Regions from separate parts of the Halobacillus sp. B23F22_5 genome, predicted to be linked through region 2. Evidence: predicted binding sites of a transcription regulator. Region 2 holds the regulator's gene; the other holds the start of a gene.
The links. The regulator LexA, encoded in region 2, represses DNA repair genes until DNA is damaged. The targets are predictions, from matches to a motif close to CGAACATATGTTCG.
Positions count from the first base shown of each region.

Region 1: ACGTN9_RS04495 (DNA polymerase IV) is a predicted target of LexA. The motif match lies at 10,020-10,033, and genes of this name have one in related genera.

Region 1 is NZ_JBIEKI010000002.1:220,242-235,572, forward strand. It holds gene pruA (L-glutamate gamma-semialdehyde dehydrogenase) at 1-1,078, shown strand, start outside; gene ACGTN9_RS04455 (PucR family transcriptional regulator) at 1,301-2,578, shown strand; gene ACGTN9_RS04460 (aromatic acid exporter family protein) at 2,673-3,626, shown strand; gene ACGTN9_RS04465 (L,D-transpeptidase) at 3,672-4,184, shown strand; gene prli42 (stressosome-associated protein Prli42) at 4,274-4,384, opposite strand; gene ACGTN9_RS04475 (acyl-CoA mutase large subunit family protein) at 4,624-6,285, shown strand; gene mce (methylmalonyl-CoA epimerase) at 6,302-7,123, shown strand; gene ACGTN9_RS04485 (acyl-CoA carboxylase subunit beta) at 7,131-8,678, shown strand; gene ACGTN9_RS04490 (M20/M25/M40 family metallo-hydrolase) at 8,769-9,896, shown strand; gene ACGTN9_RS04495 (DNA polymerase IV) at 10,050-11,300, shown strand; gene ACGTN9_RS04500 (GNAT family N-acetyltransferase) at 11,417-11,863, opposite strand; gene ACGTN9_RS04505 (CHY zinc finger protein) at 12,185-12,517, shown strand; gene ppc (phosphoenolpyruvate carboxylase) at 12,573-15,331, opposite strand, start outside.
Region 2 is NZ_JBIEKI010000004.1:89,206-104,536, forward strand. It holds gene ACGTN9_RS07465 (ATP-binding protein) at 1-315, opposite strand, end outside; tRNA gene ACGTN9_RS07470 (tRNA-Sec) at 482-578, shown strand; gene ACGTN9_RS07475 (DUF2621 domain-containing protein) at 695-1,132, shown strand; gene ACGTN9_RS07480 (CcdC family protein) at 1,149-1,649, opposite strand; gene ACGTN9_RS07485 (Na(+)/H(+) antiporter subunit B) at 1,734-2,177, opposite strand; gene ACGTN9_RS07490 (hypothetical protein) at 2,414-2,638, shown strand; gene ACGTN9_RS07495 (YneF family protein) at 2,687-2,914, opposite strand; gene sirA (sporulation inhibitor of replication protein SirA) at 3,038-3,463, opposite strand; gene tkt (transketolase) at 3,646-5,649, opposite strand; gene ACGTN9_RS07510 (DUF896 domain-containing protein) at 5,824-6,057, opposite strand; gene ACGTN9_RS07515 (YneB family resolvase-like protein) at 6,129-6,788, opposite strand; gene lexA (transcriptional repressor LexA) at 7,095-7,715, shown strand; gene ACGTN9_RS07525 (hypothetical protein) at 7,789-8,103, opposite strand; gene ACGTN9_RS07530 (YusG family protein) at 8,385-8,624, shown strand; gene glnA (type I glutamate--ammonia ligase) at 8,767-10,098, opposite strand; gene ACGTN9_RS07540 (MerR family transcriptional regulator) at 10,120-10,524, opposite strand; gene ACGTN9_RS07545 (methionine gamma-lyase family protein) at 10,649-11,905, opposite strand; gene hflX (GTPase HflX) at 11,925-13,160, opposite strand; gene ACGTN9_RS07555 (AAA family ATPase) at 13,233-14,168, opposite strand; gene hfq (RNA chaperone Hfq) at 14,292-14,516, opposite strand; gene miaA (tRNA (adenosine(37)-N6)-dimethylallyltransferase MiaA) at 14,556-15,331, opposite strand, start outside.

The DNA of each region.
Region 1 (15,331 bases), on a different contig from region 2:
CAATAGCCGTGATGGAGAGCATAACCGTTATGTTTACACTCCTACCGGTGTTTCCGTTGTCATTCCTCCTTGGAATTTAGCATTCGCCATCATGGCAGGTACTACGATTGCACCGATTGTTACAGGTAATACAGTTGTCCTGAAGCCTGCCAGCAATAGTCCTGTCATTGCAGCTAAATTCGTTGAGGTCTTGGAAGAAGCAGGACTGCCAAAAGGTGTACTGAACTTTGTTCCAGGAAGCGGCGGAGAAGTTGGTGACTATCTTGTCGATCATCCAAAAACTGCACTGATTTCTTTTACAGGTTCACGTGAAGTCGGTACGCGTATCTTCAAGCGGGCAGCTGAAATCCAACCTGGCCAGCAACATCTGAAACAAGTGATTGCAGAAATGGGCGGAAAGGATACAGTTGTTGTCGACAATGAAGCAAATCTAGATACAGCAGTAGAGGCGATCATCGTGTCAGCATTTGGCTTTTCCGGGCAGAAATGTTCTTCCGGTTCCCGTGCTGTCGTGCATGAAGATGTTTACGATGAAGTTCTTGAGCGAGTGAAAAAGCGTACAGAAGAACTTACTGTCGGTAATGCTTCCGAAGAAAATGTTTACATGGGACCGGTAGTCGATCAAGGAGCTTATGACAAAATCATGAGCTACATCGAAATCGGCAAAGAGGAAGGCCGTTTGGTTACTGGCGGTAAAGGAGACGATTCTAAAGGGTATTTCATCGATCCTACTGTTTTTGCTGACCTTGATCCAAACTCCCGCATGCAGCAGGAGGAAATCTTCGGTCCTGTTGTCTGCTTTACAAAAGCAAAAGACTTCGACGAAGCGATTGAAATTGCGAATAACACAGAATATGGATTGACAGGCGCAGTGATTTCTAATAATCGCGCTCATCTCGACCAAGCTGCTGTAGATTTCCATGTCGGAAACCTATACTTCAACCGTAATTGTACAGGGGCGATTGTCGGTTACCAGCCATTTGGAGGCTTCAATATGTCTGGTACAGATTCCAAAGCAGGTGGTCCGGATTACCTGACCCTTCATATGAATCCAAAAACTATATCTGAAAAGTATTAAGCACGCTTTAAAGGCAGCACTCCAAATGTTGGGGTGCTGCTTTTTTAAAAGAAATACATATTATGCTTACGTAGAATTCCCTTAAGAAAAATTCTTAATAAGAGTTCTTCTTTCGGTTTCCCTATGAAGTTCGATATAATAAGCAGTAACTTATTTTAACGTACCCCGTAGTCCTCCAAAAACTGGAGGCTCCGGGCTGCATGGGGGAAGGTTTGAGATACTATGGATGCAAAAGAAATGATTTATCGTACCGAGGATATTCATAGGGTGACCGAACTAATCAGCTCAAAATTGAACAAGCCAGTCATCGTAGAGAATAAAAATTTTGAGCTGGTTTCCTATAGTGCTTCCATGGATGAATTCGATCAAACACAGCAAAAAACAATCCTCTCCAAAAAATGTCCGATCTTTATCATCGATCGTCTGAAAAAGGAAGGGATCGTCCAGCGCTTGGAGAAACAGCCGACGCCAATCAGAGTCCACCCGATTGAAGAGCTTGGTTTTTATCAAAGAATCGTCATCGCTGCCAAACATCTGGGCCAAACGATGGGATATATATGGGTGCAAGAATCGGATACGCTGCTTAATGACGAAGAGCTTGATTTTTTACAAGAAATCAATGCCCACATAGGGAAGCTTGTTTATGACACTTATGCTAAAGTCAATGCAAAAGAAGGACGACGTGAGGAATTATTGTGGAAACTCCTTCAGCATGAGTATGGCAGTGAGAATCAATTGCGGAATGAAGCGTCTTTAGCGAAGCTGGACTTGCCTGAACGCTTTTCGGTACTAGTTTTTTCTATTTCTGACCCCGGAGAAAATTATCGGTTAGATTATTTAGAAAAAGTAGTGGAAAGCTTTTATCTCAGGAGAAAAATATATTTGTTGAAATCTGATTATCAAATGTTGCTGATTGTACAAGGGGAAACAGACAAAGAGTTCTCCTCAAGAAATCTGGCACGCGAATTTATCAATGAAGTAAAAGATATTGCCGGCGGGGAGGAGTTTTATCGTTTTTTAATTGGTCTTGGGAAGGAATATACTTCACTGGTTCAAATGAGGAAGAGTTTTCTTGAAGCTTTGGAAGTTATTGAAACTGCTAACTTTATCACACCCCGCCCGGAAACGATGCCTCGGGAATTTTCTAAATTAGGAGTGTATCGCTATCTGGCAGCTCTGTATGAAAAGAATAGCTCAGAAGATTATTTCAGTGAGGACTTGCTGCGCTTGATGAAAAAGGATATGGAAAGCCAGACCGACCTGCTGAAGACTTTGGAAGTTTACCTTGCTAACAACGGAAAGGGCAAGCAGACGGCCAATGATTTATATATCCACCCAAATACACTTAATTATCGAATCAAACAAATACTAGAATTGACGAATATCGATTTCAATGACTTCAATATGAAAAGTTACCTGTATACAGAATTGTTGCTTTTGAACAATGTCCCTGCTTACTATCAAAGATATAAGCAAGCAGCTGAAAAAGGAGGCAGCTGAAGAACTAAATAAAATAGCGGCTGCCTTTTCAGGATATATGGAGACATGTTAAGATTTTAAATTATTTCAGTACAACTAGGAAGAGGAGTCACCTATCGTGAAAATCGGTTATCGCACGATAAAAACTGCAATAGGCACACCAATCGCTATATGGATTGCCCAGCTGATGAGTCTGGAAAATTTCGCATCTGCTGGTATCCTGACCATTTTATGTATCCAGGTGACCAGAAAACGATCTATTTTGTCTGCCTGGCACCGTTTTGCCGCATGTATAGTGGCAATGGTTTTTTCATTTCTATTTTTCGAAACCCTGGGTTATAACCCGATCTCGATCGGACTCATGCTTTTCTTATTTATTCCAACTACCGTGAAGCTGAAGATTTCTCCAGGTATTGTAACAAGCTCCGTCATTATTCTTCACTTATATGGTTCAAAAGGAATTGACGCAGGAGTCGTAACAAATGAATTATTGTTAATTGTCGTAGGAATTGGGACAGCGTTGTTATTGAACCTTTATATGCCAAGTATGGATAAAAAATTGTATGAGTACCAGGAAAAGATTGAACATAACTTCACTGTGATTTTAAAAGAACTTGCCACTTACTTACGTGAAGGTGATAATGACTGGTCAGGGACAGAATTGACCGAGACCGCTGACCTGCTGGAAGAGTCCAAAACGATGGCGTTCCGTGATGTAGAGAACCATTTGCTGCGTTCTCATAACCAACACTATCATTACTTTAATATGCGGCTGAAACAATTTGAGCTGCTTGAAAGGATGCTGCCGCTGGTCAGCCGTATTTCCGGTCCTTATAAACATGCAGTTAAAATTGCTGAATTCTTTGAGGAACTGGCAGATGCCGTGCACCCTGGAAATACTGCCATCATTTACTTGCGACAGATCCAGACATTGAGAAAAGAATTCCGGGAAGATAATCTACCGGAATCACGTGAAGAATTTGAAGTGAGAGCCAGCTTATTCAATTTACTGAATGAGATCGAGCAATATTTAATCATTAAACGTTCCTTTAAAAAAAGTGATGTATAGAAGGTTGAGCAGAGAGGGGAAGCTAAACAAAAAGGAGCAATCAAAATGAAAATCTTTCTATTGTTTCTTGTCCTCTCTGTTTCTCCTCCATATAGTCCTGAAATAGTCGACCCATTTGTCATTGTCAACAAAGCGTCTAATCAGCTTGCATTTTTTAATGAGGGTGAGCTCGAAGAAGTTTATACTGTGGCAACCGGAGCTACGGATGAACTTACACCAACCGGTTTATTCACTATAACTGTAAAAGCGAAAGATCCATATTACCGGAAAAAGAATATACCCGGCGGAGACCCGAAAAATCCACTAGGTTCCAGGTGGATCGGGTTTGATGCTAAAGGTACAGATGGCCGTATCTATGGGATACATGGTACCAATCAGCCTTCCTCGATTGGAAAAAACGTGTCACAAGGATGTATCCGTTCCTATAATAATCAAGTGGAAGAGCTTTATGAACGGGTTCCGATCGGGACAAAAATATTGATTGTGAAGGATAACCAGGACTTTTTAAGTGTGTATGAAAAGTATGTAAAGAAGAACATCAAGGATCGTTTGCATTAAAAAAGCGGAGCTGCCTCGTTTCGACAAAGCTCCGCTTTTGTTTTAGCGCTTTTGTTAGGGTCTGGGTAAGGCTTTTGCCTATCCCTTTCTTATAGAAACATGCCTGCTCCGGCTAATAGAGATGAAAGTACCATGGATAAAATCATGATGTAAATGATGATTTTCATGCGTCGTTCACGCTTTGATTGCTTACGTGCCAAGGTTGTTACCTCCTTTATGCGTCCTGGGGATGTCCGGAATAATTCGGACATGCGTTAACTGTATTTTACATGTAAATGATAAATTGGACAAGAGCGGGAAAGTATTTCAAAATAGAATTATGAATGCTTGCAAAAATTTGAAAAATTATGTAGCACTTTTTGTTTTTTTGCTGAAAAATTGTTTAATAATTTGATAAGCTAGTATGGAAGATAGTAGTTAGGGAGAAGGAGGTCATTTAATGAGTGATCAATCAAAATACCAGCAACAAAAGCAGCAGTGGGAAACGGACGTGGAGAAAACGTCCAAGCGGTTTCCGGAACGAAAAGAGGATTTCGTCACAAGTTCAGAAATATCTATAGATCGCCTGTATACACCGGAGGAGGCTTCTTCCGAAACTTATGAAGACAAATTAGGGTTCCCTGGTCAATATCCCTATACCCGCGGGATACAACCGACCATGTATCGAAGCAGGTACTGGACAATGCGGCAGTATGCAGGATTCGGCTCTGCTGAAGAAACCAATAAACGATTCAGGTATTTATTAGAACAAGGACAGACGGGGTTATCCGTCGCATTCGATCTTCCCACTCAAATCGGATATGATTCCGATGATCCGATGGCGGAAGGGGAAGTCGGTAAAGTCGGAGTCGCCATCGACAGTTTAAAGGACATGGAACAGCTGTTTGATCAGATTCCACTCGATAAAGTCAGTACATCTATGACCATCAACGCACCTGCCTCGATTTTGCTTTGTATGTACATAGCTGTGGGAGAAAAGCAAGGCGTACCGATGGAAAAGCTTACAGGGACGATTCAGAACGACATCCTTAAAGAATATATTGCGAGAGGGACATATATTTACCCGCCAAAACCATCCATGCGTTTAATTACGAATATTTTCGGATATTGCCAGACGCATGTGCCGAAATTCAATACCATCAGTATTTCTGGCTATCATATAAGGGAAGCTGGTTCTACAGCAGTCCAGGAAGTCGCATTTACGATTGCCAATGGCATGGCATACGTTGATGCTGCCATCGAGTCCGGACTTGAAGTCGACCAGTTTGCGCCAAGACTCGCTTTCTTCTTCAATGCCCATAACCAATTTTTCGAAGAAGTGGCGAAATTCAGAGCAGCACGGCGTATCTGGGCAAAAATCATGAAAGAACGTTATCAAGCGGAAAATCCTAAGAGCTGGAAGCTTAGGTTCCACACCCAGACTGGCGGATCAACACTTACTGCTCAACAGCCGGATAACAATATAGTACGTGTTACCTTGCAAGCGCTTGCAGCTGTCATGGGAGGAACTCAGAGTCTACATACCAACTCTCGTGATGAAGCTTTGGCTCTTCCAACCGAAGATTCTGCTCGTATAGCGCTAAGAACCCAGCAGATCATTGCTAATGAAAGCGGTGTCGCTGATACGATTGACCCGTTGGGAGGCTCCTATTACGTTGAGTCATTGACCGATAAAATCGAGGAAGAAGTCAATGATTACCTTGAACGAATCGAGAAATTAGGAGGAGCAGTCCAAGCTGTGGAAGATGGCTATATGCAGCGGGAAATACACCAATCTGCATATGAAGCCCAAAAACGGATAGAATCAGGCGAAGATATCATCGTAGGTATGAATGAATTCCGAATCGATGAAGAAATTAATCCTGACTTGCTCCGGGTAGATGAAGCTTTGGAAGCACAACAAATCAAACAGACTAAAAATATTAGAGAAACAAGGAACCAGCAGCTGGTCGATGACTGCCTGGATAACCTTAAAGAAGCAGCCAGGCAGGAGAAGGAAAATTTGATGCCGTATATTCTTGAAGCTGTCAAAGCTTATGCGACCGTTGGAGAAATTGCCAACGTACTAAGAAAAGAATTCGGTGAGTATACGGGGATGTAAAAGGGGGAGTACTGACATGAAAAAACAAATACGTGCATTAATTGCTAAACCAGGTTTAGACGGACACGATCGCGGTGCATTGATCATTGCCCAGGCTTTGAGAGACCAGGGAATGGAGGTTATCTATACCGGCTTAAGGCAATCGCCAATTCAGATTGCACAGGCAGCCATTCAGGAAGATGTCGACGTTGTCGGTTTATCTTCCTTATCAGGTGCGCATAAGTCATTGTTTCCAAAGGTTGTACAAGCATTGAAGGATAAAGGTGCGGAAGATATTCCTGTCATTGGGGGCGGAGTTATTCCTGCTGAGGATATCCCATATTTAGAGGACCAGGGAGTAGCTAAGATATTTACTAGTGGGACGCCGACAGAAGAAATCGCTAAATATATCGAAAAAATGGTCGATCCGAATTCGAGCCTGGTTGCTGCACCAAAGAAAATCGCTCACATAGGAATTGCAGTCAGGCAATTAGAAGCGGCACTTCCGTTTTATCAGGATGTGCTTGGTTTGAAACTGGAAAATGTAGAAGAGGTAACCTCAGAACAGGTTCGAGTTGCTTTTCTTAAGATTGGCGAAACAAGACTTGAGCTGCTTGAACCGTTAAGCGAGGATTCTCCGATCCATCAGCATATTGAAAAGCGCGGGGAAGGAATCCATCATCTGGCACTGGAGGTCGATGATATTACCGAACGCTTAAATCAATATAAGGAGAGCGGCGTAGCATTGATACATGATACCCCGAAAACAGGCGCGCATGATAGCCAAATTGCGTTCCTTCACCCGAAAGCCGGACACGGCGTCTTATATGAGTTATGTCAGCACAGCGAAAAGGAGTGAAGCATCGATGGATATTTATGATAAAATCAGTGAACTTTATGATAAACGCAGACAGACAGAACTTGGTGGCGGGGATGAACGGATAGAAAAACAGCATGCGAAGGGGAAAATGACAGCACGAGAGCGTATAGATTATATGCTTGATGAAGGTACTTTCATCGAATTGAACCCATTCATGGAGCATCGTGGTGACAGCTTTGGGATGAATGGCCAGCCTGCACCTGGAGAAGGAGTGGTGACCGGCTTCGGTAAGATTGATGGAAGGGAAGTTTATTTGTTTGCCCAGGACTTCACTGTCTTCGGAGGAGCACTTGGCGAAATGCACGCCAAAAAGATTGCTGCAGTTATGGATTTGGCAGTGAAAAATGGCACCCCTTTCATAGGATTGAATGACTCCGGCGGTGCTCGTATCCAGGAAGGGGTTTCTTCCTTGGATGGTTACGGACATGTTTTTTATAGAAACTCCATTTATTCTGGTGTCATACCACAGATTTCTGTCATTATGGGACCATGTGCTGGTGGCGCTGTCTATTCTCCAGCTATTACTGACTTTGTCATTATGGTAGAAGAAACGTCTCAAATGTTCATCACCGGACCGAAGGTAATCGAGACCGTTACCGGAGAGAACATATCTTCAGAAGACCTTGGGGGAGCGTATGTCCATAATTCAAAAAGTGGTAATGCCCATTTAAAAACGCACGACGAAGAAACAGCACTGGATGCTGTGCGTCAGCTGGTAAGCTACCTGCCTTCCAATAATGAACAAAAGCCGCCTGTACTGGAATTGGAGGAAAAAGAAGATTACCGTCCGGATATCACCGACAAAATACCATTCGATCCGATCCGTCCCTATGATGTCCGTGTTGTAATCGATGAAGTTGTCGACCCTGATTCTTTCTTTGAAATCCATAAAGATTTTGCCAAAAATATCGTGGTCGGTTTCGCGAGATTGAAAGGACAGACAGTAGGCCTCGTATGTAATCAGCCGAAGTATATGGCTGGAGGGCTCGATATCGATTCCAGCGACAAAGCGGCACGATTCATCCGTTTCTGTGACTCATTCAATATTCCACTCATAACTTTCGAGGATGTAACCGGATTCTTCCCGGGGATTAAACAGGAGCATGGCGGAATAATAAGACACGGAGCGAAGATTTTATACGCCTATTCAGAAGCGACTGTACCTAAACTTACGGTGATTACACGGAAAGCATACGGTGGTGCTTATGTTGCTTTGAACAGTAAGTCGATCGGTGCCGATTTAGTGTATGCATGGCCAAACGCGGAAATCGCGGTTATGGGACCTGAAGGTGCAGCGAATATCATTTTTGCCAAAGAAATCAAGGAAAGCGAAAATCCGGAAGAAACAAGACAGAAAAAAATCAGTGAATACCGGGAGCGTTTCGCCAACCCTTATGTCGCTGCATCGCTTGGTATGGTCGATGATGTGATCGATCCTCGTGAAACCCGTACTACCTTGATCCAGGCGCTTGATATGCTCAAAAATAAAAAGGAAGAACGGCCGAAGAAGAAACACGGCAATATTCCACTGTAAAGTTAAGGCAGCCTGAAACTGCTTCCGTTGACAGTTTCGGGCTGTTTCGCTAACGTACTAATAGGATCGTACATAAAGGAGGACATACGAATGGTAACTGTAAATAAAGAACGTCTGCTTGAAGAATTCCTGGAATTGGTCCAGGTCGATTCCGAGACAAAAGACGAAGCGAAAATCGCTAAGGTACTGAAAAAAAAGTTTTCTGATCTTGGTTTGGAAGTGCTTGAGGATGATGCTCGTAACCAAACCGACCACGATGCCAACAACCTGGTCTGTAACCTTAAAGGGACCAAGGACGGCGTCGATACGATTTATTTCACATCCCATATGGATACTGTCGTTCCAGGTAACGGTGTCACCCCATCGGTTGAGGATGGTTACATCGTAACCGATGGGACTACAATTCTTGGGGCGGATGATAAAGCTGGACTAGCAGCCATGCTTGAAGCTATCCGTGTGTTGAAAGAAAATGACATCGAACATGGGGACATCCAGTTTGTCATTACAGTAGGAGAAGAAAGCGGTCTTGTCGGTGCAAAAGCACTTGATGCTTCCTTGCTGAAAGCAAAATATGGTTATGCGATCGACAGTGACGGGCAGGTTGGTAATATTATTGTAGCCGCACCGACACAGGCAAAAGTGAATGCCATCGTAAAAGGGAAGACAGCTCACGCGGGTGTAGCGCCGGAAAAAGGTGTATCCGCAATTACACTTGCTGCTAAGGCGATCGCAAAGATGCCACTTGGACGAATCGATGATGAAACAACCGCTAATATTGGACGTTTTGAAGGCGGAAAGCAGACGAACATCGTATGCGACCACGTGGAAATATTAGCAGAAGCCCGTTCTCTTGTTCCTGAAAAAATGGAAACTCAAGTAGAAAAGATGAAACAGGCTTTTCATGATACAGCTAAAGAAATGGGCGGCGAAGTAGACGTGGACGTGACCGTTATGTATCCTGGCTTTAAACATCAGGCAGGGGACAGGGTAGTGGAAGTGGCTCGAAGTGCTGCCAATAACATCGGACGGAACAGTGAATTGCTTCAGAGTGGTGGCGGCAGTGATGCGAATATCATCGCTGGTCACGGGATACCGACAGTTAACCTGGCAGTAGGATATGAAGAAATCCATACAACCAATGAACGCATGCCAGTCGCTGAGCTCGAGAAAGTCGCAGAGTTTGTGACTGCAATCATTCAGGAAGCGGCAAAAGCATAATGCAATGAATCGATCATGCCAACACAGCATGGTCGATTTTTTGGTTTTATACCCCGGGACATCCAGATTCTGGAGGGCCTGGGGTAGGAGTCGAAGTTATTTGCATTCCCATGATATAATGGAAGAACAAAAGTTCGTAAAGGAAGGATTGCCATGTCAAAATGGTACCCGAAAAATGGCAGGGTCATTTTTCATGTGGATATGAATAGCTTCTATGCCTCAGTTGAAATGGCATTCGACCCTGGTTTGAAAGGGAAACCGTTAGCGATTGCGGGTAATCCCGAAGAGCGGAAGGGCATTGTCGTAACGAGCAGTTATGAAGCAAGAAAACACGGGGTAAAAACAACAATGCCTCTGTGGGAAGCGAAACGGCATTGTCCAGACTTGATCGTCATGCGGCCGAATTTTGATAGGTATCGTACGGCTTCCAAAGAAATGTTCAAAATCTTAGCAGATGTAACAGACATAATCCAGCCAGTATCGATTGACGAAGGCTATATGGATATTACCGACTGTGAAAATCTCGGGTCTCCACTTGAAATAGCCGACCGGATACAGGAAAGAATTGCTGAAGAGCTGGATCTGCCCTGCAGTATCGGAATAGCGCCCAATAAGTTCCTAGCTAAAATGGCTTCTGACATGAAGAAGCCTATGGGTATCACGGTGCTTAGAAAGCGTGATTTGCCTAAAAAATTATGGCCATTGCCAATAGAAGAAATGTACGGGGTAGGAGAAAAAACTGCAGAAAAGCTTCGAAGTTATAAGATAGAAACGATTGGTGACCTGGCTAATTATGATGTCTTCAAACTGAAACAACTGCTTGGCATTAACGGAGAACGATTGAAAAATCGGGCCAATGGCCAGGATAACCGGCCGGTTGACCCGGATGCTGTTCATGAATTCAAAAGTATCGGAACATCCACTACCCTGGCCCAAGATACAACCGATGATATGGAAATCCGTCAGGTGCTGAGAAGGCTTGCGAATAAAGTGGCTGCCCGTATGAGCGGCAAGAAAGTGCTGGCGAGAAATGTACAATTGATGATTCGCTATCATGATTGGAAAAATGTCACAAGGAGCAGACAATTAAAAGATTATATCCATACTTCAGACGATATTTTTCATATTGCTTCCAGATTGTTCGATGAACATTGGAACCAGGAACCTGTCCGGCTGCTCGGCATAACCGCTGGAGATTTGGCAGAACAGAGAGAAGTGACTCAGCAGCTCGATATTTTCAATTATGAACAATATGCAGAAAAGGAAAAACTTTATAAAACGATAGATGATTTGACCGAACGTTATGGCAAGAACCCGTTCCGGGATCTATCGAGCACGGTGAATGACTCTCACAAAGTCAGCACCAGTTTTCAAAAAGACTTTTTAGATGATTATAAGAAATAATGACTGCATTTAGAGGGTGATACAAAAATAATGTATCTCCCTCTTTTTAAAGCGGGAGATTTATACAAGCTACACGTAAAGAGAAATCCACACATTGGTACCACAACTTTGTAATATTAAGGTTTCTCAACTTCTTTATACAAAATTACCTGAGAACCACTTGGATCAGTTTCAAATGTTTCCCCGATTGAAGAAAATCCTATTCTCTCATAGAAAGGCTGAGCTGCCGTTTCTGCAATACACCAGATGTATTCGACATTGCCGTGGTATAAGATACGATTTGCTTTGTGCAATAACGTTGTAGCAATTCGTAGGCTTTGATCTTGATTAGGTACTTCCAACCCTCTGAGGCGAAATTGTTTTTGAGAGTGAATGGCATCCGTTGCTTCCATGTAAAAGGATGCGATCCCTTCCAGCTTCTGATTTTCAAAAGCGCCTAAATGAAAAGTGGTGTCCAGATGATCTCCATGATAGTGACATTTTTCTATGCTTTGGTTTTGACTGAGGGACTTGTTCCGGATCCTGTAAGTATCTTCGGCTGAAATTTCTTTCACGGTTATCACCTTATCATCCTCCTGATTCTGTGTTTTCCTTATTGCTTATCGTTTAAGATAATATCATTGGAGGAACTTCAAAAGAGCATCCCTGACCTTAGAAGTTCTTTCTTTTATTCCACATATGAAGCCAACCGTGGCGGATAAATGGAGTTTATAGAACCTAGAGCTAGTCTATCAAAAGATAGAAGAAAATGCTTCCAGCCAGACTTACAGCAGGAAGTAGAGATTATTGCAGGAATTTTATAAAAAAGAATCGAATTATGCAACTTGAGATAAAAATAAAAAAATTGAATTGATTTTACGAAATGAAGATAAAGGGGGAATTGGGTGACAAGAAACCGTATAGAAGTAAAAGGGATGGAAGTAGATGCTTTTACCCGTTGTCGTCATTATCATAGTGAAGTCGATATCATTGCTATCAAGTTTCACTGCTGTAAGGAATATTATGCTTGCTACTATTGTCATAAAGAGAAAGCAGATCATCGTGAGACAAAGTGGCCCAGGGACCAATGGGAGGAACAAGCGATCCTATGCGGAAATTGCAGCCGCGAATTGACCATCAATGAATATATGTCCGTTTCTGGATGCCCGGAATGCCAGCATCGTTTCAATGAAAAATGCAGTAACCATTATCCGTTATATTTTGATATGAAAAAGTAAATATATCAGCATAAAAAAGCAGTCGGTGAATAAACCGACTGCTTTACAAATGATATCAACCTGTGTTCCGGAGACCTGCTGCAATACCGCTGATGGTAAGGAGTACTTCGGTCAGCAGACTTTCTTCCCTGCTTTCTGTTTCACGTAACTCTTTAATCAATTCCACCTGCAAGAAATTCAATGGGTCGACATAAGGATTACGCAGCCGCACAGAATCCTGGATGGTCACTTGTTTATCGAGGAGTTCCTGATCTCCACTGATTTTCAGAAGAATATCCTTGGTTTTATTGTATTCTTCCACGATATCATTATAGATCCGGTCGCCAAGTTCTTTATCATTGACGAGAGATTTATATTGATCTGCAGTTTGGATATCAGCTTTCATCAATGCCATTTGCAGATTATCAATGGTTGAACGGAAGAAAGGCCAATTTTCATACATCTGCTGCAAGGTGGCAAGGTAGGAGTCCCCTTGCTCTGCATAGCTTGTCAACCCGGAACCTGCAGCATACCAGGCAGGAAGCAGTTGACGGTTCTGTGTCCAGGCGAAGACCCATGGAATCGCACGCAAGTTCTCAAATTTGGAACTGTCTTTCCGCTTCATCGGGCGGGAACCGATATTCAACTCACTGATTTCTTTCAGCGGCGTCGCTTCATTGAAGTAGGTAAGGAAATCTTTATCGCCGAAAACAAGTGATTGATATTTTCTGAGTGAGACCTCTGAAATCTCTTCCATTGCCTTTTCCCATGTTTCTTCCCGGTGGTGTCCTTGTTCCGATTCTGTAGAAACATGCGCTGCACCTTCCACAAGCGTAGAGGCTGCTTGTTCAAGGCTGCGATAAGCGATGTCCCGGATCAGGTAGCGGGAGGACAATACCTCTCCTTGCTCAGTAATCTTTACACCATCGCCCAACGTTTCTGCAGGCTGGGATAGGATACTTCGATTCAATGGGCCACCGCCCCGGCCTAGTGATCCACCACGCCCATGGAAGAATTTAAGACCGATGTTATAGTCTTTAGCCATATCATGGATTTCCTGTTGTGCTTTATAAAGTTTCCAGTTAGCGGTCAATGTCCCACCGTCTTTACTGCCGTCAGAATATCCTAACATGACTTCCTGATGGTAATTGCGTTGGCCAAGGTGCTTGGAATAAGCATCCATATCAAACAAGGTCTTTAATATTTCCGGTCCTGCAATCAAGTCATCTACGGTTTCCAGTAAGGGAGCGACATTCAAGCTGCTTTCTACTCTTCCATCTGGATGAAGACGATAAATCCCTGCCTCTTTAGCAAGTACCAGCACTTCAAGTAAATCACTGGCTGCCTCTGTCATACTCACCAGATATACTTCGATTGCCCGATCCCCGAATTCACGATGAGCTTCACGGATCAAGTTGAAGACCTTCAACATTTCCTGTGTCTCTTCAGAATAATCCTCATCAAGTAATGTGATAGGTCGGGGGTCCTCTAAAATACCTTCCAAAAGTTTAATTTTTTCCTGTTCATTCAAGGAAGCATAGTCTTCACAGATACTCACTTTCTGCAAGATTTCCTTAATGGCTGCTTCATGCTCACCACTATGGTTTCTGATATCCAATGTGGCAAGGTGAAAGCCGAACAACTGCACCTGGCGAACAAGCTTACGGAGCATTTTCAGTTCCCGCTGATTAGGCTGATGGCTATTGACGCTTCGTTGAATCATGTATAGGTCATCTAATAATTGTTCGGAAGAATCATATCCGATTTCTGATTTTCCAACATTACGGAGACGTTCTAATATAATCGCGAATTTACGGCGATAAATTTCTTTTTCGACGCGCCATTTTTTATTACTTGGAATGATTCTTTCCTCTTCTTCTACAGAAGCAATCAATTCATCGGTGACAGACACTATTTTAGTAGAGTGGCTGAACCGTTTCATCAGCTCTACCAGGACTTCTTCATACTTATCTAACACTAGATCCCGTTGATTTGTAAGGGTTTGCCAGGTGATTTCTGGAGTGACATTCGGATTGCCATCGCGATCCCCGCCGATCCAGGACCCAAAACGAAGGAAGTTAGGGATTGTCCAGTCTTCCCCTGGGTAGCTCTCTTCCAGGCGATCTTCCAATTCCTGGTGAATGTCAGGCAGTACATCAAATAACGTTTCATCGAAGTAATAAAGTCCATTTCTTACTTCATCCATGACAGTCGGTTTCCGTTCACGCAGTTCATCGGTCTGCCACAGGACAGTCACTTCATTCATTAAGCTGTCTTGTAATTGTTCCCGTTCATGGGCAGTAAGTTGAGGGTTATCGAGTTGTTGCAAGATTGTAGCGATCCGTTTTTGAATTTCCAAAACGGTTCGTTTTGTCGCTTCAGTCGGATGGGCAGTAATGATCAGTTCTAAAGATAATTGATCGAGGACCTCCTGGATGACTGAACTGGATATTTCGTTTTTGCGAAGCGCATCGACTGCACTTTCTAATGAAAACGGTTGAACTCCATGGTCTTCACGAAGCTGGTACTCTCTACGCCGGCGAACACGGTGGTTTTGTTCGGCAATGTTGACTAAATGGAAATAAATTGAAAATGCGCGGATGACTTGGGAGCGCATCGGGGGATGGAGGTTTTCGATTTCTTGCTTCAATTTTTGGTAAGTTGCTTCCTCTGGGTTGCTCCTCAGGTCTTTTGAATATTGACGGATGGTTTCTACTTTATCAAAAAGCTCTTGTCCGCCATGATGAATCAAAATATCACCGAGCATATTACCCAGTTCACTTACGTCACGTCGTAAGGGAACAGTATGATCATTGGATTGTCTAGTTGTGCTCA
Region 2 (15,331 bases):
CTTCACTAATAGGTTCGTGTGATGGGTCTGGTCCGGCTTCTGTCCAAGCAGGTTCCGAATCTTTTGATGATCTTTGATATGAAGGTAATCCCCCGCTTTGGAGTCCACGACTTCATCGACTTCAAAACCTAACCATCGAGTCACCGATTTAGAAATATATTTGATATATCCTTCCAAATCAAAAATCGTCACTAGATCATTTCCGTTATGTTCAATCCACGACTGAAAACAATCGGGTAGAGAGGAATAATTAACATATGTATAAGGAGTATATTCTCCCTGCTGGTCAGATGATCCAAGGTCATGGTTGCCCATTCTACCCGCCCCTTCCTTTCTATCTAAATATATAGTATCCTACTTTGAAAAGCTACATCAAGTTGTAGAATGAATTTTAAGGTGAAAAAGATACTGAAATGAAAAGCTTGTCAATTTATCCCTCAGCTTTTATAATGACTTATGTTACATACAGGGCAATTTTCATGGGGCTGGTTGCTATGCTGGTGCAGGCCACAGTCTTCAAAACTGCTTGTGAGGCGCGTGTCGTCTCAGGTGGGTTCGATTCCCACACAGTCCCGCCAAATAATTCAACTTTATCATACTATAATCTGACAAACAGGTAAAACTTTCGACCTAATTTGTCATGATTTCTATCGTTAAAATTTGATTGTTACCAATATATGATGAAATAGGTGGTATTATGTCCGGAGGATTTGCAGCGTTTATAATTGGCTGGGTCATCATCATGGTTGTCCTGCTGAGTATCGGCGGATTCTTTATGTTCCGGAAGTTTTTAAAACGGCTTCCGAAAGAAGATGGGAAATCCGATATGGATTGGGAAGAGTATTACTTAGAAAAATCCAAGCATATGTGGGGAGATAAAGAAAAGCAATTATTAGAGGATCTCGTCTCTCCGGTCCCAGAACTGTTTCGGGACATCGCGCGTCAAAAGATTGCAAGTAAAATCGGAGAAGTAGCCCTGAAAAAAAACCGAAAAAAAATAACACAGGATGTTATTATCGAAGGTTATATTATTGCTACACCGAAGCGGGATCATAAATTTCTAATCAAAACCCTTGAACAGAAGGATATTGATCTGACGCCTTACCAATATCTGTTCCATGAACAAACATAAAGCCTGTCCGAACCTTTTAAGTTCTGGACAGGCTTTCTTTCATTACTTCATTTTTAGGCAGGGACTTTGCCAGCTGCAAATAACGGTACAGCATTGTTATCCGCCATGTAACAATCATGCCGAAGGCTAATAAGAAAAACATACCACTTGTTTCACCAATGGAAACATGTTGTCCAATCAACAGCTTCAATACTATCCTTAGCCCCAGTAGTCCGAATAAGATGAACATAAAGGCTTTGGAAGGTTTAAGGTAAATATCCCCTTCTCTTATCTCGAAGTTTGAGGTCTTTATCAAAAAGATAGAGAATAAAGCCCCGACACTCAAAGCTTCTAAAACTTGTATCCATTCGACACGGAAGATAGGAAGTACAAACATGAATGCTCCTGTACTCATAAACAGCGGTGGTAGTATGATCTTTTTTACACTGGCAGGACGGCGGGCAGCCCTCATCCTTACGAAAATCATCGCTGTGGCCATGAAGGCTGCTACAACTGTACTTGCAATCAACCAAAACATATTCAATCCACTCATTTCCATGCTTTAACTAAAACGTGGCTTTCTGGATTCCGCTACCATAAGGACCACATTCCGAATGGTTTATTAGGAAAGTTCTTCATCTCCATGATCCTGGGCGATGGTCAAAATGATGGTCATCGTAACACCTATGACAGTCAAATATACGCCGAGGTCAAAAAGCAACGCTGTTGCAAGTTCTGTCTTCCCAAGGATCGGCAGTTGAAAATAAGCGAATGTCTGGCTTAAGAAAGGCTGACCGAAAAGGAAAGAACCTACTCCAGTAGCTACTGCGATTAAAAGCCCTATAGGAATGACAACTCGAAAGTTTATCGGAATGATTTTAGAAACAGCTTTCATTCCATAGGCCATATACATCAAAACGATGGCAGTTGAGGTCATCAAACCTCCGATAAAACCGCCGCCTGGTTTATTATGTCCGGCAAAAAACAAGTAGATGGAAAATGCGAACAAAATGAAGGCGATCAAGGTTGTGGCTGTCCTAAGAATCAAATCATTTGTTTTTATCATCATGCAGTAACTCCTTTATGACGTAGATAGTATTAATTTTAATATAAAATCATGTCAAAATCCATAGTTTGATACCAGGGGAACTATCACAACATACCCCAGGTGTTTAACTATCGTCTTTTACATGGCTATAAAAAGCAAAATATGTAAAACTTAAAAATTGAACATTTTGTGAAAATAGCTTATAGTTAAGGTAATCATAGAAAGAATCGTAAAAACTAAAGTGGGGGTGCGGTATGGTTCGGACAGCTATTTCCCTGGTTATGAGCTTTGTTTTCCTGGTGATTCAAACAATGATTGTTATGGGAATCAAGGAATACGAGATGATTTATTTTGACAATTATTCCTTGCTTGCATCCGTATTGGCTGTAAACTTTTTTTTAAGCTTTTCCATATTGACCAATATTAAATTTTGGATCAATGGACGCTATGAAAAGTCCAACTCTCCTATTGATCAATAATTAGTAGAAAAAAACCTTCTTTCTTTATTAGAAAGAAGGTTTTTAATGTTATTTGGTTTGTTGATTATTCATGGAACGCATCATCTGATTAATCTTTTTCTGTGATGGTTTCTGTCCCATTTGCATCATCAACGTACGTAACATTTGTTCATTAATAGGAGGGTTCTTCTTCAAATAGTTCATCATATACTTTCTCGCAATGAAAAACCCCAGGGCTACACCACCGATAAGCGCCAGGATGGCAATGATGATTACCCATACGATACCCAAGCTCATTCTCCGTCTTCCTCCTTCATGTTGTCTCTTATACAGTATAGTAAAATGGACATAAGAATACAATAGCATGTCTCCTGTAAGAGTGCGTGCTATTTCTTTTTCCTGCCTTTTTTCCATACGTACCTATAATAGCATTTCTTTCCTTTGGGGGGAAATCCACCCATATTGCTGAAAATGGTATTCTGCAATGAAAAAGCAGCGGTCGATCATTCGGAGTTTTTGAAATAAAATCTGTTCCGCCTCCATGAAACTATTACACTGTATAAGACACATTTCTTTTGTTATCTCTATTATACCACGGGTTTCAACCCATTTCGTCACCTTTTTGCCTTCTATCAGTTTCCTATGATTATATCTCGGACTATTTTTCAACAAACACACCAGAGAGTTATCGGGAAACGGCTTAGTGATAAATTCGAATTGCAATTTATATAAATCTTTATGTGAATGATTATGATACTCTTGGAAAAATCGGAACAATAATTCCGTTTTATAATAATATTCTTTCGCAATTTCCTCTTTGACAGCATAGACATAGTAAAGATGCATGCAGCAATCCCTCCTGTTTGAGGGATATTATATCGGTTGTACATCGATAAATCTGTCAAAAGCTGAAAAAGAATCCATCGAGTTTTGTCGAATTGAAAAATAATACATAGAAGGAAAGAAAAGACTGCCTCTAACCGGAGAGACAGCCTTTAGAGCATGTCGACTACACGCTTATATTTCCATTACTTGAACAGTTTTTCTGTTTCTTTAACTACATTTTCTACTGTAAATCCATATTCTTTCATTACAGTTTCTCCTGGAGCAGAAGCACCAAAGGTATCTATACCAAGTACAGACCCGTCCAAGCCAACATAACGCTCCCAACCGAAAGGAGAAGCCATTTCGATAGCTAGACGCTTGGTTACTGCTTTTGGAAGAACACTTTCTTTGTAATCATCCGACTGGACATTGAAACGATCAAAGGATGGCATGCTTATGACACTCACATCGTAGCCTTTTTCCTTCAATTCTTTTTGCGCAGCTACAGCAAGCTGAACTTCAGACCCAGTGGCCAACAACAAGGCATCTGGAGTTCCTTTGTCGGCCGGGCTCAATACATATGCACCTTTTTTCACACCTTCATATGCTTTCTCTGCTGTCCCAGGTAATGTAGGCAGACCTTGTCGAGTCAGTACAAGGGCATTAGGTGTAGTGTTGGATTCTAAAGCGACACGCCATGCAGCACTGGATTCATTACCGTCTGCTGGACGGATGACAGAAAGGTTCGGCATTGCACGAAGTGATGCCAACTGTTCAATTGGTTCATGAGTAGGACCATCTTCACCGACAGCAATTGAATCGTGAGTGAAGACATAGTTCACTGGTAAATTCATTAACGCTGACAGACGGATGGCCGGACGCATGTAATCACTGAACACGAAGAATGTTCCAGCATACGCTTTTAAGCCGCCATGTAACGCCATGCCATTCAATGCTGTTGCCATTGCAAACTCACGTACACCGAACCAGATATTTCTGCCGGCATAGTTGTTTTTGGAAAAATCATCTTCACCTTTTACAGCTGTTTTATTAGAACCGGCAAGGTCAGCACTACCACCAAAGAAATACGGGATAGCTTCAGATAATGCGTTGATTGCTTCTCCTGAAGAAGCACGTGTTGCTAACTTATCTTCTTCGGTATAAGCAGGAAGGGACTTCTCCCATCCTTCCGGCAGTTCCCCTTTCATCGCCAATTCCAGTTCTGCGGCCAACTCAGGGTTCGCGTTTTTATATTCATCAAGTAATGCTTTCCATTCGGACTCTTTTTGTTCCCCGTTCTTTTGGATCTTTTCCTTAAAGTCCTGATAAACTTCCTCAGGTACATGGAATGCCTCATCATGTTCCCACTTATAATGTTGTTTTGCTGCATTGGCTTCTTCTTCCCCTAATGGAGCACCATGGGAATCAGATTTCCCTGACTTGTTTGGAGAACCATAGCCGATGACCGTTTTTACTTCGATCATGGTCGGCTGATCAGTATTAGCTTTGGCTTCTTTGATCGCTTCACTGATAGCTTTTGTGTCATTTCCGTCCTCTACACGAATCACTTGCCAGCCATATGCCTTATAACGACCCTCTACACTTTCAGAAAAAGCACGATTCAAGTCTCCATCAAGGGAAATATCATTGGAATCATATAAAACGATTAGTTTTCCAAGTCCAAGATGGCCTGCAAGAGAGGCAGATTCCTGGGAAACGCCTTCCATCAAGTCTCCATCACTACAGATACAATACGTATAGTGATCGACTACATGATGGTCTTCGGTATTATACTTGGCCGCAAGATGCGCTTCAGCCATTGCCATACCAGTGGACATGGAAATGCCCTGACCTAATGGGCCTGTCGTTGCCTCTACACCATCCGTATGACCAAACTCCGGATGCCCTGGTGTCTTGGATCCCCATTGACGGAAATTTTTCAAATCCTCCATGGTAACGTTATAACCGGAAAGATGAAGCAAGCTGTATATCAACATGGAACCGTGTCCTGCTGATAACACAAAACGGTCACGATTGAACCAGTTTGAATTTTTAGGGTTGTGGTTCATATACTCCGTCCAAAGCGTATAAGCCATTGGAGCTGCCCCCATCGGCATACCTGGGTGGCCGGAATTAGCTTTTTCTACGGCATCGATTGTCAATGTCCGTATCGTGTTGATAGATGTCTGTTCGATTGTGTTTGACATGGAATAATCCCCTTTCTCGCTCTGCATTATGTACCATCTATAATCCTATAATGAAAATGGGATATAGACAAGCATTGTCACCTGATTTTAAGATTTTACTTTTGAAGTTTTCCCTTGCATTGGAAATTTAAACAAAAAACAACCGTACTATTATGTACGGCTGTATGGGGAAGATTAATGTTTTTTTTCATTACGCTGCATCCGCTTCACTTTTTCCGGTGTTACATCATTGCCTTCCGGATCGACTACCTTCATACTCTTCAGTTGGTTTTTAAAGGACTTACGTACGTTGCCTAGATATTCTTTACGTAGTTTTTGCTGTTCATCTTTTTCCGCTGCAGTCAACGATTCTTTTTTTGATTTATTGGCTAATTCGTTTATACGATTAAGTTTTTCTTTGGATAACATATTGACACACTCCTTTTATGAGCCCTGAACTAAAAAGACAAGTGCCGTTAGACCCTTGTCTTCATTATATATTAACTTTTATCAGCTGTTATTTCAAGCGAGGTGTATTCCCGGTAGCGTCTATGGACCGTGGCCTTTGAAACATCATAGCCCAGCCCGCGTAACGTAGCAGCGATTTCCTCGAAAGTCAGTTTATTATTACGAAGCCGGACAACCTCCTCAATCGGAAACTCAATCCTTTCCCGTCCCCTTGCCAAATGCTGATTGGTAAGGTTGTCACCCGGGTTATAACCCCTTTCCATCGCTTTATTCATTCCGCGCTTTATTTTGAGGTTATGGATTTTCCGCTGGTACTCCTCCACTATCCCGACGATTTGCAACACCATCGAATCTGACTCTGACAATTGCAATTCTCCCTGATGTGTCAAAGACAGTACTTGTACGTTCATTTTTTGAAGCTGGTGAAACAGGGCAATCTTCGTGTTCCCCCTCCCCAGCCTAGTCTCATCCTGGATCAGTAAACCCTCTGCCTTTCCTTCAGAAAAACGGTCCAGCATTTGAAAAACACCTTCACGTTCAATTTCATATCCGCTCGCTTGCTCTTTAATTATATCCATCACTTCCATGTTCTCTCGTTCTGCCATGGCAAGCAACTCCGATTCCTGTCTCGCTAAAGAAGTAACTTGAGCTTCTTTTTCTGTACTGACTCTGCAATAGATTATTACTTTCATGTCTGCGACCCTTTCTGCGTGTTAATACGAACAATAAACTACATAGACCATTTTAGCTGCTTATGGACATCGCAGCATATAAAAATACCAGACTCAAAATGAAAAGAATAATATAAGTCATGTCCAATTTAGATAGTTTATCAAACATTTTAACCCCTCCATACAGAACTTTTGTTCGCGTTTGTTAGTTATAATTATATACGAACATTCGTTCCTGTCAAGTGTATATTCGAACGAATGTTTGTATTGTTGAAATCATCATGGTACAATGTGGTTAATAAAAACATATGTACGAGGTGTGCTTATATGAGTAAATTATCGAAACGGCAACAGGAAATATTGAAATTCATAAAAGAGGAAGTCCTCGCCAAAGGTTATCCACCTTCCGTGCGTGAAATTGGCCAGGCTGTCGGATTGGCATCCAGTTCTACTGTTCATGGACACCTTGCGAGGCTGGAAAAAAAGGGATTCATCCGACGTGACCCAACGAAACCAAGAGCCATCGAAGTGTTAGAATTAGAGGAAGAACAAAACATTCCAAGGAGCGAAGCATCCTATGCTCCTGTTATTGGTAAAGTAACCGCTGGTACGCCGATAACTGCTATTGAAAATATTGAAGAATATGTACCTTTACCACAAAATTTAGCTGGGGAAGAAAACACTTTTGTCCTTGTTGTCGAAGGTGAGAGTATGATTGAAGCAGGTATACTTGATGGAGACATGGTAATTGTAAAACAGACGCCAACCGCTCAAAATGGAGAAATCGTCGTCGCCATGACAGAAGATGAAGAAGCGACAGTCAAACGCTTCTTCAAAGAGAAAAACCACATTCGCCTGCAGCCGGAAAATGCAACCATGGACCCGATCATCCTGCATGATGTCTCGATTCTGGGTAAAGTCGTAGGTTTATATAGAGCAATTCACTGATCATAATCTCTATATAAAAATAGAAGAGCCCTGTATCCCGGGAAGGGATACAGGGCTCTTCTTATTTCCCTGGCTAAAACAGTTTACCAGGCATAATACCAATAAGTTGCTCATCATAAATAACCAAATGATCCACTTTAATTAACTCACCTTCAAAAGAATGTATGATAACTTCCTTTACATACGTGAAATTGTAAGGTTTATAACGACATGCTGACTTATCAGACCGATGTTTCAAATCGCTGTGTCGATTTTCTTTTAACTCCCCTGGTATACCCTGAACAAATCCAAATTCTGTGATAAAGGTAAGAACCTCTTCACCTCTCCTGGTTTTCATAATCGATTCTAATTCTCTGGTAATTGATTTCGAATGGCGAGTAAAACTCATGCATGTCATCTCCTTTCGAAAACAATTTTGACAGGGGATTCTATTAGTCCTGCATGTCTTGGGCTTCTTAACATTCTTTAACAATGCATTTACAACAACTTAAACCTGCCTGCCCCAGCGTAAAAGCATAGAACGATATTTCAATAAAGTATACAGGACTAATTAACTGAAAAATCTATATATTCTGAATATGTGTTGATTTTACCTGAAAAAATTATTATAATACCATTTATATATTTATTTACGTTATTTGAATCAAGATTCTAATAAGGAGGAATGGAATGAGAAAAGAAGAATTGCAGATGGTGGATATAACAGATAGTATCAATGGAAAGTTAGAAGAAGGAAATATGAATCTCTACCTCTATAAAGAAAAAATCGGACGGATTCTCATGTCTGGACAAGAGAATCGTTATGAAATGTCAGAGGGCTTTAAATATCATAACGGAAAAATCTATCGCATGCATAAAATAACAGATATCAAACAATATGTTACTGATTGTGACCTCGGCTGGTGTTAAATCAAGTTAGAATGTAATCTTTTAATAATGAAAGAAGCCATTGATGAAAAAATCAATGGCTTTTTTTACGGACTTAAATATGAAGATAATACGCTAAAATAAAAAACCCCCTTGATACCAATAGTACCAAGGGGGATGCTTATTAATATACGGATAGATACTGCTCACGTTCCCAAGGGTGGACTTGTGTACGGAACATATCCCATTCGATTTCTTTCGCTTCGATAAAGTGCTCAAAACAGTGTTCGCCAAGTGCGTTCACTAAGATTTCATCTTGCTTAAGCAGCTCTAACGCATCATATAGAGTAGCTGGCAGATCTTGTACGCCGTTCTTCTCGCGTTCTGTTTTGTTCATAACATAGATGTTGCGATCGACCGGTTTTGGTGCTTCCATCTTATTTTCCACACCGTCTAACCCTGCTGCCAACAATACAGCCATTGCCAGGTAAGGGTTCGCTGCAGGATCGACACTACGTACTTCGATACGGGTACTTAGGCCGCGGGAAGTTGGAACACGAACTAACGGACTACGGTTTTGTCCTGACCATGCAACGTAACAAGGAGCTTCATAACCAGGAACAAGACGCTTGTAGGAGTTTACGGTCGGGTTCGTAATAGCTGTGAAGTTTGTTGCGTGCTTGATGATACCTGCAGTGAACTGGTAAGCAACGTCTGATAGTTCAAGCTCGCCTTCTGTATCGTAGAATGCATTTTGCTTTCCTTTGAACAAGGACATATTCGCGTGCATTCCGGAACCGTTGACACCGAATAACGGTTTAGGCATGAATGTAGCATGCAGTCCGTGCTTGCGGGCAATTGTTTTTACAACCAATTTGAAAGTTTGGATATCATCACAGTGTTTGACTGCATCTGAATATTTAAAGTCGATTTCGTGCTGTCCTGGTGCTACTTCGTGGTGTGATGCTTCAATTTCGAAGCCCATTTCTTCTAATTCAAGTACGATATCGCGACGGCAATTTTCACCTAAGTCAGTCGGTGCAAGGTCGAAATAGCCACCTTTGTCATTCAACTCCATGGATGGTTCGCCGCGCTCATCAAGCTTGAATAAGAAGAATTCCGGCTCAGTACCAATATTGAAAGCGGAGAATCCAAGTTCTTCCATCTTTTGCAGGTTCTTTTTCAAAATGTAACGTGGATCCCCTTCAAAAGGTGTCATATCCGGATTATAGATATCACAGATAAAACGTGCCACTTTACCTTTTTCGGAAGTCCAAGGGAAGACCACAAATGTCTCGAGGTCAGGAATTAAGTACATATCAGATTCTTCGATACGAACGAAACCTTCGATAGAAGATCCATCAAACATCATTTCATTATCCAATGCTTTATCAAGCTGACTCAAAGGAATTTCGACGTTTTTAATAGTTCCAAGCATGTCTGTGAATTGTAGGCGAATGAATTTTACGTTTTCTTCTTCAATTTTTTTAAAAATTTCTTTTCTAGTTAATCCCATTTATAGTTTTCCTCCTATTTTTTAATGGAAGAATCGTGATAATTCTCCCTGTCTTAACGATGATTTACCGTGTCTTCCAGCTGTCAATAATTCCTGCTGGAGCATACGGCGAAGCTCTTTCTCAGAAAGATCATTGTGGATTTCTTCGACTTGCTCTTGATTCATCGGTTCATTTTCAGGTGCTTCCTGCATCGACAGAACCTGTTTGATTCCTGCAAGATTGATGCCTTTTTCAATCAATGCTTTTATTTCAAGCAGACGATCAACATCATTGAAGGAAAATAATCTGCGATTTCCTTCTGATCTCGCTGGATGGACCAAATCGTGTTCTTCGTAATAACGGATCTGCCTGGCTGACAGGTCTGTCAAGGATTTGACTATACTAATCGGGAATAACGGCATCGAACGTCTAATTTCATCACTCATCGATCGCTACCTCCCTTTAATGTGATACCTTAATTATACCAATGAAACATCATGTGTCAAGAGATGTTAAGAAATCTTACATATAAAATTAAAAAAACTGAAATGAACTTCTCCATCTCAGCTTTTACCCTATTTCGATTTGATGGAAACCTGCCTCAATGATTTCTCCGAGAGCAAGTTTCACAGCAATCTTCACGTGTTCATACGTAAGTCCGCCTTGCACAAATGCCATAAATGGTGGACGGATTGGTCCGTCTGCCGTCAATTCCAAACTCGCCCCCTGGATGAATGTGCCTGCCGCCATGATGACATCACTTTCATACCCAGGCATAGCACTCGGGTATGGGGTGACATGGGAATTGACTGGTGAGTATTTTTGGATAGCCTGGCAGAAAGCTACCATTTGTTCTGCTGTATCGAAAGAGACAGCTTGGATTAAGTCTGTACGAGCTGCATCAAAGGGGGGAGTGGTCGTAAATCCTGCATTCTCTAACAAATTCGCAGTGAAAATAGCACCCTTCAAGGCTTCTCCGACCATGTGAGGCGCCAAAAATATCCCCTGGTACATTTCCTGGAGACTGTTCAGACTGGCACCGACTTCTTTCCCGATGCCCGGAGCTGTCAGTCGATAGCTGCATAATTCAATCAAATCTTTCCGGCCGGCTATGTATCCCCCAGTACGCACAATTCCACCACCGGGATTTTTGATCAGGGACCCTGCAATCAAGTCCGCCCCGACATGGGGTGGTTCTTCTGTTTCTACGAACTCTCCGTAACAATTATCTACAAAAATGATTGCTTCCGGGTGAATAGAGCGGACTTCCTGAATCATTTCGGCAATGTCAGCGATTGAAAAAGACGGTCGGTCCGCGTACCCTTTCGAGCGTTGGATGGCGACTACCTTTGTCTTTTTATGAATCGAGGATTTTACCTGCTCCATATCCACTTCGCCTTTATCACTAAGCGGGATGGCCCGGTAGTTGATGCCGTAGTCTTTCAAGGATCCTACATCTTTTCTGTTAGACCCGCTGACTACCTGCTCAAGTGTGTCGTAAGGATTGCCGGTAATATATAACAATTCATCCCCGGGTCTCAACACCCCAAACAGCGCGGTGGTAATCGCATGGGTGCCGGAAATGATCTGGGGCCGCACTAATGCGTCTTCTCCGCCGAATATTTCAGCATAAAGCTCCTCCAGTGTATCTCGTCCATAATCATCGTAGCCATACCCTGTCGTAGGGTTGAAATGGCTGTCTGAAATCCTCAAACGGCGGAAAGCTTCTAACACCCTTTGTTGATTTGTCTCCACAATCGTTTGAATAGTGGTATGCAATGGGCGGATTTGTTCTTCTGATTGAGCTGCAAGTTTTTCGATATTCATAGTAGTCGTTACTTCCTTTTTATAATAATTGATGTTTCATTGGGTGGTCTGGATGGATGGCTCCGGCCAAAACATATCCTTCTCTCTCTTCATCAAAATGAAACGAGGAAACGATACTTTCTCCTTTCAAACGCTGCAGTTGTTTTCCATCACCCGCAGGAATGAAAGTATGGTAGCTGTCCCATTCTTTCATCAATGTTTCTTCTATTTTATCCTGAATACGTTTGATATCAATCGGATCATGCACACTTACCGTAATCGACGGGAAAGCATGCGGAATGAAATCGCTGGATAATAAATCTATCTTATTGTAAACGGTAAGCATCGGTAAATGGTCTGCCTTCAATTCACCTAACAGTTTCAATACTGTCTTTTCATGCTGCTCATGATCCGGGTGAGAAGCATCCACCATATGAAGGATAAAATCGGCTTCGGTTACCTCTTCTAAAGTAGATCGGAAAGCGGCAATCAGTGTTGTCGGCAAGTCCTGGATGAACCCCACAGTATCTGTTAAAAGCACTTGCAATCCGGAAGGCAGCTGAAGCTGGCGGGTCAACGGATCCAGCGTAGCGAATAAAAGGTTTTCTTCAAAGGAGTCACTTTCTGTCGCTCGATTGAAAAACGTTGATTTTCCGGCATTGGTATAACCGACTATCGCAATCTGGAAAGCTTTGTTTTCCTTACGCCTTTTCCGGTACTGTTCACGCTGCTTCACAACTGTAGAAAGCCGCTTCTTGATATCATCTATCCGGCGTCTGATATGGCGGCGGTCACTCTCGAGCTTTGTTTCCCCAGGACCTCTTGTCCCTATTCCGCCCCCCAGTCGGGACAATTCAGTCCCCTGTCCGGCAAGCCGTGGAAGCAGGTATTGAAGCTGGGCTAATTCCACTTGAAGCTTACCCTCTTTCGTCTTGGCGCGCTGGGCGAAAATATCTAAAATCAGCTGGCTGCGGTCAATGACTCGTACTTCCAGTCTATCGGTGATATTTTTCAGCTGACCTGGGGAAAGCTCTTCATTGAAGATAACTAGATCGATTTCATTTTCAGAAGCGTAAGCTTTGATTTCCTGCAGTTTTCCTTCTCCTAAGTAAGTAGCAGGATGGACGCGGTCCCGTTTTTGAATAAAGGTGTTTTTAACTACACCATCAGCTGTCTCGGTAAGTGATTGCAATTCTTCCAACGAGGAATGGAACCGCTTATCATCCTGTCTGGTTTCAGCTCGTGCTACCAATATTACCTGTTCTTTTTCTGCCATTATTTCTACCTCTTTCCATGGACGGTATCTCCTACCATCATATCAAAAGATCATTAGCTTGGATAATGATTATCATCCCCAACCTTCTTCAAATATAATATCTTTCGCTTCCAGGGTCATCAATGCCTCTTTGTTCTGCAAAGAGGAATGGATCACCCGAATCGCATGCTTACGGATAGCATCTTCGATGATATTGCGGACATAACGGCCATTTGAAAAGTTATAAGGGCTACGCTGTAATAACTGTTGAAAATGATGCTTCAATTTCCATTGGGCTTCATTGGAAAGTTTATAATCTTTCATGACGACCATATCGATAGCTATCTCCAATAATTCTCCAGGAGAATAATCCGGAAATTCAAGGGTAATCGGAAAACGAGATTTCAAGCCTGGGTTCAAAGAAAGGAACCGTGCCATTTCCTTAGGGTATCCCGCCAGGATAAGAATAAATTCATTATGATGATCTTCCATACATTTCACTATTGTATCTACTGCTTCTTTCCCGAAATCCTTTTCGCCACCCCGGGCAAGCGAATAAGCCTCATCGATAAATAAGACGCCACCCAGAGATTTTTTGATCAAGTCTTTCGTTTTCTGTGCCGTATGACCGATATATTCCCCTACTAAATCACTGCGGTCAGCCTCAATAAAATGCCCTTTTGATAACAGATTCATATCATAAAAAATACTCGCCAATGCACGAGCTACTGTTGTTTTGCCGGTTCCAGGGTTGCCTTTAAACATCATATGGAGCACCTGGCTTTCTGTAGTCAATCCAGCCTGTTTCCGTTTTTCTTTAATCAAAACCTGTGCATAGATTTCTTTTATTTTTTCCCTCAAGCGAGACATTCCGGTGAACGAATCCAAATGATCATCAATGATACGGAAGGGATCCGCTTTCGTTTTAGCAGCCGTATTTGCTGCTGCTTTTTCAGCCACCTGCTCCTTACGATCTCGCAATATGATATTGATTTGACCTTGTTGGTTAGTCATCGATTGGGAACTCATAGGATCACCCCTTATTCCTTAACACTATACGTAAATTCCTCTGCAAGTGTGACAAACGCCCAGGGAGAAGGGGATATTTTTCCACCAAAAAACGGACGCCTGGGACGTCCGTTTTACTGCCTATTATTCTTTATCTAAAGAAACATTTTTAGCGGGCGCAAATGTTGAGATCGCATGTTTGAAGATAAGCTGCTGTTTTCCATCTGTCTCCAATAAAACTGTGAAATTATCGAACGCTTTGACACTCCCCCTCAATTGAAAGCCGTTGAGTAGAAAGACGGTTACGTGAACGCGGTCTTTTCTTAGCTGATTTAAAAAGGTGTCTTGAATATTAACGGATTGAGCCATGAATCTTCCTCCTCTTTTCTATCTATAATACATGTAATTCTATGTCTGTTCGATCATTCCTGCTAAATCACCTAAAATTATTTGAAACTTTTCCAGATAATCCTCCTCAGAGACCGTGTACCAACGTATATCCATCTTATTTCGGAAGTAGGTGTATTGGCGTTTTGCGTAACGCCTCGAGTTGCGTTTCAATAATTCGACTGCCTGTTCTAAACCATACTCTCCCTTCAGATAAGGGATGAATTCCTTGTAGCCAATCGCCTTCATGGATTGAGCTTCCTCCAACCCAGCCTCATACAAGGACTGTACTTCCTCGAGCAATCCTTCTTCCATCATCGTATCCACACGCCGGTTGATCCTATCATATAAACGTTCACGATCCATTTCGAGCCCGATAAGGATCGGCTGGTAAGGCGATTCCTTTGATTGGTTCTTTTGATATTGAGACATGGTCATTCCTGTGCTCTCATAGATTTCTAAGGCTCTTATCAACCTTCTTTCGTTATTTGGGTGGATTTTTTCCGCTTGCTCCGGATCGATTCCGGCCAAGCGCTGATGCAGAGCGTTCTTTCCTTTCTCTTGAAGCTCAGCCTCCAAACGTTCCGTGATTTCGATGCTTCGTTTCTGTTTGGAAAAGTTAAAATTATATAGGACAGACTGTATGTAAAGCCCGGTCCCTCCAACGATAATCGGTAACTTACCTCGAGATAATATATCTTCGATAGCAGCAGTCACTTTTTCCTGGAACTCAGCAACTGAAAAGGACTCCTCGGGGTTTTTGATATCAATCATATGGTGCGGTATACCATTCGCTT